2 regions of the Lysinibacillus canaveralius genome follow, and region 1 is predicted to be linked to the other one. Evidence: a T-box and tRNA genes for the amino acid it is inferred to sense, from the RefSeq annotation. Region 1 holds a T-box; the other holds one or more tRNA genes.

The links. A T-box is a leader RNA that pairs with one kind of tRNA and senses whether it is charged. The one in region 1 lies ahead of cysS (cysteine--tRNA ligase), so its partner is inferred to be a tRNA-Cys.
Region 2: it encodes a tRNA-Cys, which carries the amino acid that the T-box ahead of cysS (cysteine--tRNA ligase) is inferred to sense. The anticodon was not compared.

What each region holds. Positions count from the first base shown of each region.
Region 1 is NZ_CP154840.1:4,348,298-4,355,430, forward strand. Features, by position in the region: gene sigH (RNA polymerase sporulation sigma factor SigH) at 1-425, opposite strand, end outside; gene AA0Y26_RS21925 (NYN domain-containing protein) at 495-1,007, opposite strand; gene rlmB (23S rRNA (guanosine(2251)-2'-O)-methyltransferase RlmB) at 1,013-1,765, opposite strand; gene AA0Y26_RS21935 (Mini-ribonuclease 3) at 1,769-2,182, opposite strand; gene cysS (cysteine--tRNA ligase) at 2,187-3,587, opposite strand; T-box leader at 3,861-4,076, opposite strand; gene gltX (glutamate--tRNA ligase) at 4,164-5,624, opposite strand; gene ispF (2-C-methyl-D-erythritol 2,4-cyclodiphosphate synthase) at 5,745-6,221, opposite strand; gene ispD (2-C-methyl-D-erythritol 4-phosphate cytidylyltransferase) at 6,232-6,915, opposite strand; gene AA0Y26_RS21960 (PIN/TRAM domain-containing protein) at 6,932-7,133, opposite strand, start outside.
Region 2 is NZ_CP154840.1:3,772,002-3,779,134, reverse strand. Features, by position in the region: rRNA gene AA0Y26_RS19180 (23S ribosomal RNA) at 1-1,944, shown strand, start outside; rRNA gene rrf (5S ribosomal RNA) at 2,070-2,185, shown strand; tRNA gene AA0Y26_RS19170 (tRNA-Asn) at 2,201-2,275, shown strand; tRNA gene AA0Y26_RS19165 (tRNA-Ser) at 2,284-2,375, shown strand; tRNA gene AA0Y26_RS19160 (tRNA-Glu) at 2,402-2,476, shown strand; tRNA gene AA0Y26_RS19155 (tRNA-Val) at 2,506-2,581, shown strand; tRNA gene AA0Y26_RS19150 (tRNA-Met) at 2,597-2,673, shown strand; tRNA gene AA0Y26_RS19145 (tRNA-Asp) at 2,677-2,752, shown strand; tRNA gene AA0Y26_RS19140 (tRNA-Phe) at 2,768-2,843, shown strand; tRNA gene AA0Y26_RS19135 (tRNA-Thr) at 2,856-2,931, shown strand; tRNA gene AA0Y26_RS19130 (tRNA-Tyr) at 2,935-3,018, shown strand; tRNA gene AA0Y26_RS19125 (tRNA-Trp) at 3,023-3,096, shown strand; tRNA gene AA0Y26_RS19120 (tRNA-His) at 3,136-3,211, shown strand; tRNA gene AA0Y26_RS19115 (tRNA-His) at 3,238-3,313, shown strand; tRNA gene AA0Y26_RS19110 (tRNA-Gln) at 3,346-3,420, shown strand; tRNA gene AA0Y26_RS19105 (tRNA-Gly) at 3,424-3,498, shown strand; tRNA gene AA0Y26_RS19100 (tRNA-Cys) at 3,512-3,585, shown strand; tRNA gene AA0Y26_RS19095 (tRNA-Gly) at 3,631-3,705, shown strand; tRNA gene AA0Y26_RS19090 (tRNA-Leu) at 3,712-3,793, shown strand; gene AA0Y26_RS19085 (formate/nitrite transporter family protein) at 4,065-4,865, opposite strand; gene AA0Y26_RS19080 (alkaline phosphatase family protein) at 5,507-7,075, shown strand.

The sequences.
Region 1 (7,133 bases):
GGATTATCAGATAGCGGACTGATAATAATATCCATCAGCGTCCGCTCTGACTCTTCATCATAAATCGGCTTATCAAGCGAAATATATGAATTTAACGGTATATGTTTTTGACGGGTAGCTGTCTTAATAGCTGTAATAATTTGGCGAGTTATGCACAATTCAGCAAATGCCCGGAATGATGCAAGCTTGTCCCCCCGGAAATCCCGGATAGATTTATAAAGCCCAATCATTCCCTCCTGGATAATGTCCTCCTTGTCCGCTCCGATTAAGAAGTAGGACCGTGCCTTCACTTTCACAAATAGACGATATTTCGTAATTAAATAATCTAACGCATCTGTATTGCCTAAATGAACCTGTTCCACAAGTTCCTCATCTGACAGTTCTTCAAAGTGCTGTACGACTTGCAATTTTTCGCTTTTAAGCAATATTCTCACCCCAGTACGCCAGAATCATTAGAAATAGTATAATAGAATTGGAAAATAACGGTCAATAAATTATTTTAAACCTCTACGCCACTTTTCTAGTGTTAAAGCGATATCATCCGGCAGCTGAATACGGCTGGATGGCCTACCGCTTTGTGTTTCTTTAACCTTTTGAGAAATATTTGTCTGAATAATATCAAGTTCAATTTCAAGCTCTCTTGCAGATTTCCGTAATGCACCATGTCCAAAGACAACATTTTGTTCGGTCATGTCTGAAGTCGCAACATGAACTTGGATTTTACGGCCCTTTAATTCATTTGAAAGCTTCTCAATACGCTCGTCCGCCGTCTCGTTTTTCCGTGTATAAATGACTTCTACCTCATGCTGTAAGTATAACTGCTCAGTACCAGGTACGAGGTGGGCATCAAATACAACGATGACACGCCAGCCCTTCACTGCTTTATATTCGGCCATTAGCTCTACCAATCGGTCACGTGCATCCTCGAAATGTTCATCTCGCAGAGGGCGCAGCTCCTTCCACGCCCCGATCATGTTGTAGCCATCTACCAGCAAAATATTTTGCATATCCGTTATCCGTTCTGTTCTTGACGCTTGCGGTATACCTCATACATTAGGAGTGCCGCAGCTACGGAAGCGTTTAGCGAGGTCACATGTCCGATCATCGGAAGGTGGTAAAGGAAATCGCATTTCTTTTTCAGCAGCGAACTCATTCCTTTCCCTTCACTTCCAATAATGATGGCAAGAGGTAAAGTTGCATCCATTTTTCGATAGTCGGCTGATCCCTTCGCATCTGTACCTGCAATCCATACTCCGCGCTCTTTTAGCTCATCCACCGTCTGAGATAAATTTGTCACCCTTACAACCGGAACATGCTCAATGGCGCCTGTAGATGCTTTTGCCACTACCGCAGTCAAGCCGACTGCACGTCGCTTCGGAATGATAATGCCGTGTACCCCAATTGCATCAGCTGTCCTCATAATAGATCCTAGATTATGAGGATCCTCCAATTCATCTAAAATTAAGAAGAAAGGGTCTTCCTTTTTCTTTTGTGCTGCTGTAAATAAATCTTCCAATTCAGCGTATTGATAGGCTGCAACTGACGCAACAATTCCTTGATGATTTGCATCTGTCAGCTGTTCAACCTTTTTCTTTGGCACGAACTGCACAAGAACACCACGTTCTCTGGCCAAATCCAGCAGTTCATTAATACCTGCCTTCTTTACACCCTCTGCAACCCATAATTTATTTATTTCACGACCTGAACGAAGCGCTTCTAATACCGGATTTTTCCCTGCGATCATTTCGCCATTTTGTTCCGCCATCTCCTACACTCCCTTCTGCTGCTCAATAATATTTATTGCGTAATCAATGATTTGTTCTGCACGCTCTATATGTTTTAGTAAATATAAATACCCTAATACCGCTTCAAACCCAGAACTGTTACGGTATGTTTGGACATCTGTGTTTTTGGGCACTGTTCCTGACTTGGCATTACGCCCACGCCGGAAGACAGACAGCTCTTCCTCCGACAAAAATCCTTCCTCCACCATTTGATGGACGACGATTGATTGGGCTTTTGCTGATACATATTTTGTTGCTTCTTTATGGAGTGTATTCGGCTTTACACGTCCTGCCAATAAAAGATGCTCACGGATTTTTTGTTCGAGTACGGCATCCCCCATATAAGCAAGCGCTAAAGCATTTAATTGCTTTACATCTTCAGATCGAAGTTTCATCATGCTGTCATCCTCGTTTCCAACGTGTTCCCTGACGAGTATCTTCCAGTATGATATTCATACTTAACAGCTGGTCACGGATTTCATCTGAACGGGCAAAGTCGCGATTTTTCCGCGCTTGGTTTCGCTCTTCAATTAGCGCCTCAATTTCTTCATCCAGCAATTCCGCTTCAGAAGCAAGTACAATGCCAAGCACATCCCCTAGTTTATCAAATGTATTGATAAATTCCTGAAGGACAACGGCTTCTGTATTGCTTTCATTCAAATATGTGTTTGCCAGGCGTGCTAGTTCAAATAAAGCAGAGATAGCATTCGCTGTGTTGAAGTCATCATTCATTGCTGCTTCAAATTGCTCTCTTACCTCTGCAATCTTTGACAGCCATTCGTCGCTTACTTCTCCCAATCCAGCTGTCGCCGTTAGACGATGCTGCACATTAGAATAAGCTGTGCGTAATCGTTCTAGCCCTGCCTGCGCTGCTTCCACCAAATCTTGAGCAAAGTTAATCGGATGACGATAATGAACGCTTAACATGAAGAAACGCAGCACTTGCGGGTCAATCTGTTTACGTATATCATTCACCAGCACAAAGTTCCCAAGGGATTTAGACATTTTTTCATTATCAATATTAATATAGCCGTTATGCATCCAGTATCGGGCAAATGTTTTTTCTGTATGAGCCTCAGATTGGGCAATTTCGTTTTCATGATGCGGGAAAGTCAAGTCTTGACCACCTGCATGAATATCGATTGTATCGCCTAGATGCTCCCGGGCCATTACCGAACATTCAATATGCCAGCCTGGCCGTCCTTCACCCCATGGGCTTACCCATTTGATCTCGCCTGGTTTAGCCGCTTTCCATAGCGCAAAATCTAGCGGATCTTCTTTTTTCTCTCCCGCCTCAATACGGGCTCCTACCTTTAGATCGTCAATCGATTGATGACTAAGCTTCCCATAACCGTCGAACTTACGTGTACGGTAGTATACGTCGCCTTGAGATTCATATGCATAGCCTTTATTGATTAGAACCTGAATAAACTCAATAATATCATCCATGTGATCCGTTACTCGGGGATGAGCATCAGCTTTTTTGCACCCAAGAGCCGTAATATCTTCAAAATAAGCAGTAATGAACCGCTCCGTCAATTCAAATACTTCTTCACCTAGCTCATTGGCTGCTTTAATAATTTTATCATCCACATCCGTGAAGTTGGAAACGAATTTCACCTCGTAGCCTGCATATTGCAGGTAACGTCGGACCGTATCGTAAACGATAACCGGACGCGAATTGCCTATATGAATATAATTATAGACAGTTGGACCACATACATACATTTTCACTTTTCCCTCTTCTAAGGGGATGAATTCTTCCTTCTGCCGGGTTAACGAGTTAAAAATTTGAATACTCATTGTTTCTGCTCCTTTTTTATAATGATATTTCTTATCCTAAGTAAACCTTTCATGGGTTTTCTAACATAGCAAAGTGTCCGAACAAAGAGTATGGAATCAAGTACTTTTACCTCTTTCACTTTTCGGGAAATTTTGATACAGCAAAAGGTGCTATTTTCTTTTTTCTTATGCGGCACGCCTAAAGGAATGCTTTGCACAGTGGAACCAGATCAATCCCATGTGAAGCCCTGATAACGATGCCTAAATAAAAAAACGCCTCTGCCATCTTTTGATGACAGAGACGCTTCTATAGCGCGGTTCCACTCTGACTTGAAGGTTGCCCTTCCACTTTCCTGTCCGGTAACGAGAACAACTCGACTTGCCTACTTATGTTCAGCAAAGTGCTCAAAGGTGCATTCCACAAAGGAGGGTTAGACTACTTTCAGCCGGTGATAGTCCTCTCTACTAAACCCTTCTCTTTTGTGTACTTCTCCTTTTCTACGCTTTTTCAACCGGGGATTATCCCCCGTTTATTCATTTCAGTTCAATTTACATTCATTTTACATAAGATTATTCAAAAATCAACCGTTTTGCTGCTTAACCAGCAAACTTTTCTACGCGGGCAATTACTTTTTCTTTTCCAATCAAAGCAATCGCATTTGGAAGCTCAGGACCATGTGTTTGACCCGTTGTCACAACACGGATTGGCATGAATAGGTTTTTACCTTTCGCACCCGTTTCCTTTTGCACTGCCTTGATCGCCGCCTTAATAGAATCAGCATCAAATGTTTCTAATGCTTCAAGCTGAGCTTTAAACGCTGCCATAACAGCTGGTACTTGTTCTCCTGCTAATACTTCCTTTGCTTCGTCATTGTATTCAATTTCGTCTGCGAAGAATAGGCTTGATAGCTCAACAATTTCAGCACCATAACTCATTTGCTCATGGTAAAGAGCAATTAAATCAGCTGCCCATGCATGCTGCTCTTCTGTTAATTCCTCAGGAAGCAGTCCCGCTTTTTGAAGGTGTGGTAAAGCCAGCTCTACTACTTCCTCACGCGATAACTTTTTAATATATTGGTTATTCATCCATGTAAGCTTTGTTTTATCAAACATAGATGGTGATTTAGATAGTCGTTTTTCATCAAACAGTTTGACAAGCTCTTCCGGAGAGAAGATTTCTTCTTCACCTTCAGGAGACCAGCCGAGCAATGCAAAGAAGTTAAACATTGCTTCTGGTAAATAGCCAAGTTCCTTGTATTGTGTAACGAACTGGATGATTGACTCATCACGTTTTGATAATTTTTTACGCTCTTCATTTACGATTAATGTCATGTGGCCGTATTGTGGATATTCCCAGTTAAACGCATCAAAAATCATCATTTGTTTTGGTGTATTTGATAAATGCTCTTCCCCACGGAATACATGTGTAATATCCATAAAGTGATCATCAAGCACAACTGCGTAATTATATGTCGGGATACCATTTGCCTTTACAAGCACCCAGTCACCAATATCTTTTGACTCGAATGATACCTCACCGCGTACAAGATCATTAAATTTATATGTGACGCCTTCAGGTACACGGATTCGAATTGTATAAGGAGTTCCCTCTGCTTCCTTCGCTGCTACCTCTTCTGCTGTTAAATGACGGCATTTCCCATCATAAGTCGGCGCCGCTACGCCTTTCGCCTTCTGTGCTTCACGTGAAGCCTCAAGCTCTTCAGGTGTACAGAAACATTTATATGCAGCTCCGCGCTCAAGCAATTCTTCTGCATGTTTTTTATAGATGTCCAGGCGCTCCATTTGACGATACGGTGCATAAGGGCCACCGATATCAATTGATTCATCCGGAATGATGCCAAGCCAGCGTAAATTATCAAGCTGAGATGCCTCGCCGCCCTCCACATTACGCTCAATATCCGTATCCTCAATACGTACAATGAATTTCCCATCATGATGTTTTGCATATAAATAGTTGAATAACGCTGTGCGGGCTCCACCAATGTGCAAGAAACCTGTTGGGGATGGCGCATAACGAACGCGAACTTCTGTTACCATAAAATTGCCTCCTAAATACTGTCTTGACGACCTTAAAATTTACTTTGTCCATTTTACCACTGCAATTTATTAAATAAAAGTAGCGTGTGCCGAAATTCTTCCCAACACACGCTTGCTTCATTACTTCTTGATCAATAAAATTGTTGCCAACGAGGCAATCCCTTCTTCGCGGCCAGTAAAGCCAAGCTTTTCTGTAGTTGTAGCTTTCACATTTACTTGAGATGGATCTGCATTTAATAATTCAGCAATACGATTTTTTATTGGTTCGATGTAAGGAGCCATTTTAGGGCGCTGTGCAATGATTGTCGCATCTACATTTCCAAGTACATACCCTTTATCCTCTACTATCTTCCAAATATATTGTAAAAGCTTTGCTGAGTCAGCATCCTTCCACTCCGGGTCTGTATCCGGGAAGTGCCGGCCGATATCACCTTCACCAATCGCGCCTAACGCTGCATCCGTAATTGTATGTAGCAATACATCCGCATCCGAGTGACCAAGCAATCCGCGATCATGCGGAATCTCAATTCCACCTAAAATTAATTTACGCCCCTCTGCAAAAGCATGGACGTCATATCCTTGTCCTACACGAAACATACATATCCTCCTACTTGGCTCTTGCCTTTAGAATGGCCTCACCAAAAATTAAATCTTCCTGTGTCGTCATTTTAACATTTTCATAATTGCTTTCGACAATGCGCACCTCATGACCAAGGCGCTCTACGAGCATGGCTTCATCTGTGCCTAGAAAGCCAACCTTCTCCGCCACATCTTCTGCTTCTACCAAAAGATCAAAACGAAATGCCTGCGGGGTTTGAATCATCCAAAGGCTATCTCGGTCGATAGTTTCTTTAATGATTCCTTTTCGTACAATTTTCATCGTATCCTTAGCCCGCACACCTGCAATAGCAGCCCCTTTTTCGTAGGCTGTGTTCGCAAGTTCAGCGATAATCGGCTTGGTAATGAACGGCCGCGCCGCATCATGGACAAGAACGATCTCTACATCTTTCATTTCCTTTATACAGGAATGAACAGAATGTTGACGCTCTGCCCCACCTGTAGGTAAGCCTTTAATTTTTGTAATATTGTATTTTGTAATCATTGATTTTATATAATCACGTTCTGAATCTTTTACAGCAAGCCAAATTCCCGAACACGCTTCATCCTGCTCGAAAACAAGCAATGTATGAATGAGGATGGGCTTATCCATCAATTGTAAAAACAGTTTGTTCTGCCCTGCCCCCATACGTTTGCCACTCCCGGCCGCCGGTAATACTACTTCATACTGCACCTTTTCACTTCCCACTCTATTCCTCTTTCGGCTTTGCAAAAATCATACGCCCGGCAGATGTTTGCAAGACACTTGTAACTGTTACGGTAATTGCTTGACCAATGTAAGCTCGACCGCCCTCTACCACAATCATTGTACCATCATCAAGATAAGCTACTCCTTGATTGTGCTCTTTTCCATCTTTAATTACCACGACCTGCATATCTTCGCCAGGAATA
Region 2 (7,133 bases), 580 kb from region 1:
GAGTCAGACTGCGAGTGATAAGATCCGTAGTCAAAAGGGAAACAGCCCAGACCACCAGCTAAGGTCCCAAAGTAATCGTTAAGTGGAAAAGGATGTGGCGTTGCTTAGACAACCAGGATGTTGGCTTAGAAGCAGCCATCATTTAAAGAGTGCGTAATAGCTCACTGGTCGAGTGACGCTGCGCCGAAAATGTATCGGGGCTAAACGATTCACCGAAGCTGTGGATTGACATCTTTGATGTCAGTGGTAGGAGAGCGTTCTAACTGCGTTGAAGTCAGACCGGAAGGACTGGTGGAGCGGTTAGAAGTGAGAATGCCGGTATGAGTAGCGAAAGACGGGTGAGAATCCCGTCCACCGTATGACTAAGGTTTCCTGAGGAAGGCTCGTCCGCTCAGGGTTAGTCGGGACCTAAGCCGAGGCCGACAGGCGTAGGCGATGGACAACAGGTTGATATTCCTGTACTACCTCCCCACCGTTTGAGAAATGGGGGGACGCAGTAGGGTAGGGTAAGCAGAGCGTTGGTTGTCTCTGTTCAAGCAGTAAGGCGTGTGTGTAGGCAAATCCGCACACTGTAACGTTGAGCTGTGATGACGAGTCCGTATGGACGAAGTTCCTGATCTCACACTGCCAAGAAAAGCCTCTATCGAGGTGGGAGGTACCCGTACCGCAAACCGACACAGGTAGTCGAGGAGAGAATCCTAAGGTGTGCGAGAGAACTCTCGTTAAGGAACTCGGCAAAATGACCCCGTAACTTCGGGAGAAGGGGTGCTCTGGTAGGGTGAAAGCCCGAGAGAGCCGCAGTGAATAGGCCCAGGCGACTGTTTAGCAAAAACACAGGTCTCTGCAAAACCGTAAGGTGACGTATAGGGGCTGACGCCTGCCCGGTGCTGGAAGGTTAAGAGGAGCGGTTAGCGCAAGCGAAGCTGTGAATTGAAGCCCCAGTAAACGGCGGCCGTAACTATAACGGTCCTAAGGTAGCGAAATTCCTTGTCGGGTAAGTTCCGACCCGCACGAAAGGCGTAACGATCTGGGCACTGTCTCAACGAGAGACTCGGTGAAATTATAGTACCTGTGAAGATGCAGGTTACCCGCGACAGGACGGAAAGACCCCGTGGAGCTTTACTGTAGTTTGATATTGAATTTTGGTACAACTTGTACAGGATAGGTAGGAGCCAGAGAGCCCGGAGCGCCAGCTTCGGAGGAGGCGTCGGTGGGATACTACCCTGGTTGTATTGAAATTCTAACCCATGCCCCTCATCGGGGCAGGAGACAGTGTCAGACGGACAGTTTGACTGGGGCGGTCGCCTCCTAAAAGGTAACGGAGGCGCCCAAAGGTTCCCTCAGAATGGTTGGAAATCATTCGTAGAGTGTAAAGGCACAAGGGAGCTTGACTGCGAGACCTACAAGTCGAGCAGGGTCGAAAGACGGGCTTAGTGATCCGGTGGTTCCGCATGGAAGGGCCATCGCTCAACGGATAAAAGCTACCCCGGGGATAACAGGCTTATCTCCCCCAAGAGTCCACATCGACGGGGAGGTTTGGCACCTCGATGTCGGCTCATCGCATCCTGGGGCTGTAGTCGGTCCCAAGGGTTGGGCTGTTCGCCCATTAAAGCGGTACGCGAGCTGGGTTCAGAACGTCGTGAGACAGTTCGGTCCCTATCCGTCGTGGGCGTAGGAAATTTGAGAGGAGCTGTCCTTAGTACGAGAGGACCGGGATGGACATACCGCTGGTGTACCAGTTGTTCTGCCAAGGGCATCGCTGGGTAGCTATGTATGGACGGGATAAGTGCTGAAAGCATCTAAGCATGAAGCCCCCCTCAAGATGAGATTTCCCATTACGCAAGTAAGTAAGACCCCTGAAAGACGATCAGGTAGATAGGTTCGAGGTGGAAGTATGGCGACATATGGAGCTGACGAATACTAATCGGTCGAGGACTTAACCAAATTTTGTGTGCTGCACAATGAAACGTTTATCCAGTTTTGAAAGAACAAGAAAAACTGTGGATTTTTAATAAAAAACACTTGAAATTAGCATAGAATATGCTATAATAAATCTTGTCTTTTAAGAGTCTAGTGATGATGGCAGAGAGGTCACACCCGTTCCCATACCGAACACGGAAGTTAAGCTCTCTAGCGCCGATGGTAGTTGGGGGCTTCCCCCTGTGAGAGTAGGACATCGCTAGGCTTCCAATAAAAATATTCCGAAGTAGCTCAGTGGTAGAGCAACCGGCTGTTAACCGGTTGGTCGTAGGTTCGAGTCCTACCTTCGGAGCCATTCTTCTTGGAGAGTTGTCCGAGAGGCCGAAGGAGCACGATTGGAAATCGTGTAGGCGGGTAACACTGTCTCAAGGGTTCAAATCCCTTACTCTCCGCCAGATTATATTTAGAGACGTTTTACATTGGCCCGTTGGTCAAGTGGTTAAGACACCGCCCTTTCACGGCGGTAACACGGGTTCGAATCCCGTACGGGTCACCACTTATTAAAATCATAAGAAATAACCAGATGGAGGATTAGCTCAGCTGGGAGAGCACCTGCCTTACAAGCAGGGGGTCGGCGGTTCGAGCCCGTCATCCTCCACCATCTTAATAACATTGTCGCGGGGTGGAGCAGTTCGGTAGCTCGTCGGGCTCATAACCCGAAGGTCACAGGTTCAAATCCTGTCCCCGCAACCAAATGGTCCCGTGGTGTAGCGGTTAACATGCCTGCCTGTCACGCAGGAGATCGCCGGTTCGATCCCGGTCGGGACCGCCATTCTTTATAAAATATGGGTCAGTAGCTCAGTTGGTAGAGCATTAGATTGAAGCTCTAAGTGTCGGCGGTTCGATTCCGTCCTGACCCACCATATTTCCAAAATGCCGGTGTAGCTCAGTTGGTAGAGCAACTGACTTGTAATCAGTAGGTCGTGGGTTCGACTCCTATCGCCGGCACCATTTGGAGGGGTAGCGAAGTGGCTAAACGCGGCGGACTGTAAATCCGCTCCTTAGGGTTCGGCGGTTCGAATCCGTCCCCCTCCACCATTTTAGGGGCATAGTTCAACGGTAGAATAGAGGTCTCCAAAACCTTTGGTGTGGGTTCGATTCCTACTGCCCCTGCCAGTTTTTTTATTTCATGAATTTTACTTAAACAATACAATGGCGATTGTGGCGAAGTGGTTAACGCACCGGATTGTGGTTCCGGCATTCGTGGGTTCGATTCCCATCAGTCGCCCCATCCTTTTAAGTAAATTCCTTATAATGGCGGTTGTGGCGAAGTGGTTAACGCACCGGATTGTGGTTCCGGCATTCGTGGGTTCGATTCCCATCAGTCGCCCCATTACTTTTTAAATAACTTGCATATTATATTATTGGGGTATAGCCAAGCGGTAAGGCAACGGATTTTGATTCCGTCATGCCTAGGTTCGAATCCTAGTACCCCAGCCATTTGCGGAAGTAGTTCAGTGGTAGAACACCACCTTGCCAAGGTGGGGGTCGCGAGTTCGAACCTCGTCTTCCGCTCCAATATTCTTTTTACGGCGGCTTAGCCAAGTGGTAAGGCACAGGTCTGCAACACCTTTATCACCGGTTCAAATCCGGTAGCCGCCTCCAGATTTTTTTGATCGGACATCCGGTTTTTTTTTATCTTAATAATTTGCGGAAGTAGTTCAGTGGTAGAACACCACCTTGCCAAGGTGGGGGTCGCGAGTTCGAACCTCGTCTTCCGCTCCAATCCATGCCGGTGTGGCGGAATTGGCAGACGCGCACGACTCAAAATCGTGTTCCTTCTGGAGTGTCGGTTCGACCCCGACCACCGGTATCTTAACTAACGAGAAACATGGTTATAGTAAACTTCACAGTATATTCTGTGGAGTTTTTTTTATTTTTCTTTTGCACGACAGAATAATTAAGAATCGTGTGCACTGAACCGAGGAAGAAGCATTAGAAATTCAATTATATAAGGGAAGGCAAAGCAAAGGACTACTCCAACTTTAGTAAGCAAAAATTGAAGTAGCCCTAAGAGAACCAGCCTATTATCGTAGCGTCAATTTAAAATAATAGGGTTTTCTAAATATTTATATGTCAGTTTCCTAAGAATTCTTAGGAAGTTTCTGAACTTGATTATCTTGTTTCTGATAAACATAAAAATACAACAATCCAACAAAAAGGGCCCCGCCTACAACATTGCCTAGGAAGGCTGGAATGATGTTTTCAATAAGATCAATCCAATTAAGCTGTCCTGCAAAAATCGCTGCTGGTATCACAAACATATTGGCAACAACGTGTTGGAAGCCAATCGCGACAAAGGCCATGACTGGGAACCAAATGCCGGCAATTTTCCCGATAAAATCATCTGCTCCATAAGCCAGCCAAATTGCTAGACATACAAGCCAGTTACAACCAATCGCTGATATAAAGGTTTGTAGGAAGGTTTCATCTACTTTTGAATGTGCCACTGCCACCGTTTTATCCAAATATGGGCCTGTTTCAGTTAAACCCACCACATGACCAAAGAAATATGCTACAAAAAGAGCTCCAACTAGATTTGCTAAAGTGACCCAAAACCAATTATGTACGAGATTCCCTAGAGATATTTTCTTTGCATAAAACGCCATGGATACCGACATTATATTTCCTGTAATCAATTCTGCCCCAGCAAGGACAATTAAAATAAGCCCAATTGGGAATACGGCACCTCCGATTAAGTTAGCAAGACTCCCCCATTCCGCTGGCAAATTACCTATGACACGAATATCTAGTAAATAACCCAATGAAATAAATGCTCCCCCTAAAAATCCAAGCAGCAACAAATGGGGAAAAGGAAGTTTTGTCTTTGTCACCCCTGCTTCTATCGTTATCTCTGCAATTTTTTGTGGTTTATGAAATGCCATAACCATTCTCCTCCTAGCTGTCATTAAAAAAAGGTAGCACCTTAAAAACCTTTTAATTAAAAGGTTTTTGAGATGCTACCTAACGTCTTTGCACTCGATACAAAGAAATCAATCATCATAATTTATACTTAAATAAAATCATATAAAAGCAAAAAAGCAGGTCTTACCTAATCACCATTTTATGTTTTCACCAGGTTCTATTTTAACGTATAACAGCATTTAGTACAAGATTTGATTTTAGATAATCTTTTCTTCGGTAGTTTTAAATTCCTTTTTAACCGGCTCTTGTATCTGTTGTGTTTCTTCTTTAAATGGTTGATTTAATATCTGACCTAAATAATGTCTCCCGACACCAAGGGCTAATACTCTCGCATAAAAATTAAGAGTAATGTGAAGTGAAAAACGATAGCAATGTATTAAAATTTTGATATTAGACGGTTTTAGTACCGCTCAAAATCGAGTTCCTTCTAGATTGTCGATTCGACCCTGATTAATGGTATCAAAGTGCCAAGGGATCCTTGATTATTCAGGGGTTCTTTTTTCTTTTCGTAAATAATGGCAAAAGATTTTACCTTCACGAAAGCATGTATTCATTTGTAATCACCATACTACTACTGATGAATGGAAGATAGGTGACTATAATGAAAAGAAAAATACTTATTGCTTTTATTTTAGTTATTATTATTTGTGGAGGACTTGCTCTCGCTATTTCCATGTCGCCGACTAAAAAGTTAAATAGCGTTCCCATTACAACGCAGCAAAAACCGGTTGTTTTGGTCACAGTGGATTCGTTAATGACTGAGCCCCTACAAAAGGCAATTCAGGAGGGAAGGGCTCCTGCTTTCTCGTTTTTAATGAAAAATGGAGATTTTTATCCAGAATTTATTAGCTCTTATCCGACGATGTCTGTAACTATTGATAGCACCTTGTTAACGGGAACTTATACAAATGGTCATAAGATTCCGGGCTTGATTTGGTTTAAAGAGGATGAGGATCGCATGGTCAGCTATGGAAGCGGTATAAGGGAAATGTGGGACAACGGTATAAAGAATGTAGCAGCCGATAGTGTGATTCGCCTTAATGAATCGCATCTAAGTAAGGATGTGCAGACGATTCACGAAGAGCTGGCAAACGCTCAATTGCAATCGGCGTCCATTAATGGCCTATTATACCGGGGAAGCACTCAGCATGAATTACATGTACCGAAGCTGCTCTCTTTTGCAAAGCTATTGCCGAAGGAGATAAAGGTGAATGGACCAGTGCTATTGTCACTTGGTGCGTTATCTCAATATAATCCAGAGAACGATCGGTATAAATTCAGCTGGAAGCGAATGGGTGTCAATAATGATTTCACAGTAAATGAGCTAAAGTATATACTCGAGCAAAATAAGCTTCCGATGTTTACCCTAGCTTATTTTCCTGATGCCGATGCCTCTATACACAAAAATGGTCCTAAAGATACAAAAGGAATTGAGAAGGCAGATCAAGGCCTTCAAGAGCTATTCAATCATTTTGAATCGTGGGAGGAAGCCATTCAGGAAGTAACATGGATTGTCCTAGGTGATAGCGGTCAATCATCGGTAAAGGAAGAGAAGGAGACAGCTTTAATTGATTTAAATGATGTGTTGAAGGACTATACGTTTTGGGAGAACGGAAAAGAGAATGCAGAGCTGGCTATTGCCATTAATGAGAGGATGGCATATATCTATCTGCATGATGAGCAAATTCCATTTTCTGAAGTATTAGATATTTTAAAAAAGGATGAACGAATTGGTTTTATTGCCTGGAGTGATCAGCAAATTAATTATGTTGTGAAACCAAAGGGAGAAGAACAATTTACATTTTCACCAAACGGGCCGACTATCGATGAGTACGGCCAATCATGGCATTTGGATGGTGATTTGTCTCTTTTGGATGTAAAGAAGGATGAACAGGGAGCCCTGTATTATCATACGTACCCTGATGCGCTTGCAAGGCTGCATGGAGCACTTCATTCACAAGAAGGAAAGGTAATTATCGTAGATGCAAAGCCTTCTTACGAGTTTATAGAAAAACATAGTCATGATCATGCGGGCGGTGGTGCGCATGGCTCTCTCCATCGTGTGGATTCTGTGGTTCCGCTCATTGTTACGGGCGAAATAGAGAAACCGCCATCAAACCGGCTTGTAGATGTGAAGAAATGGGTTTTAGACTTGATGGGCGGCTCTTAAATAAGAGCCACCTCAGCCAGTTGACAAACGCTTTCATCCAGCATTGCTTGCTTCGCTC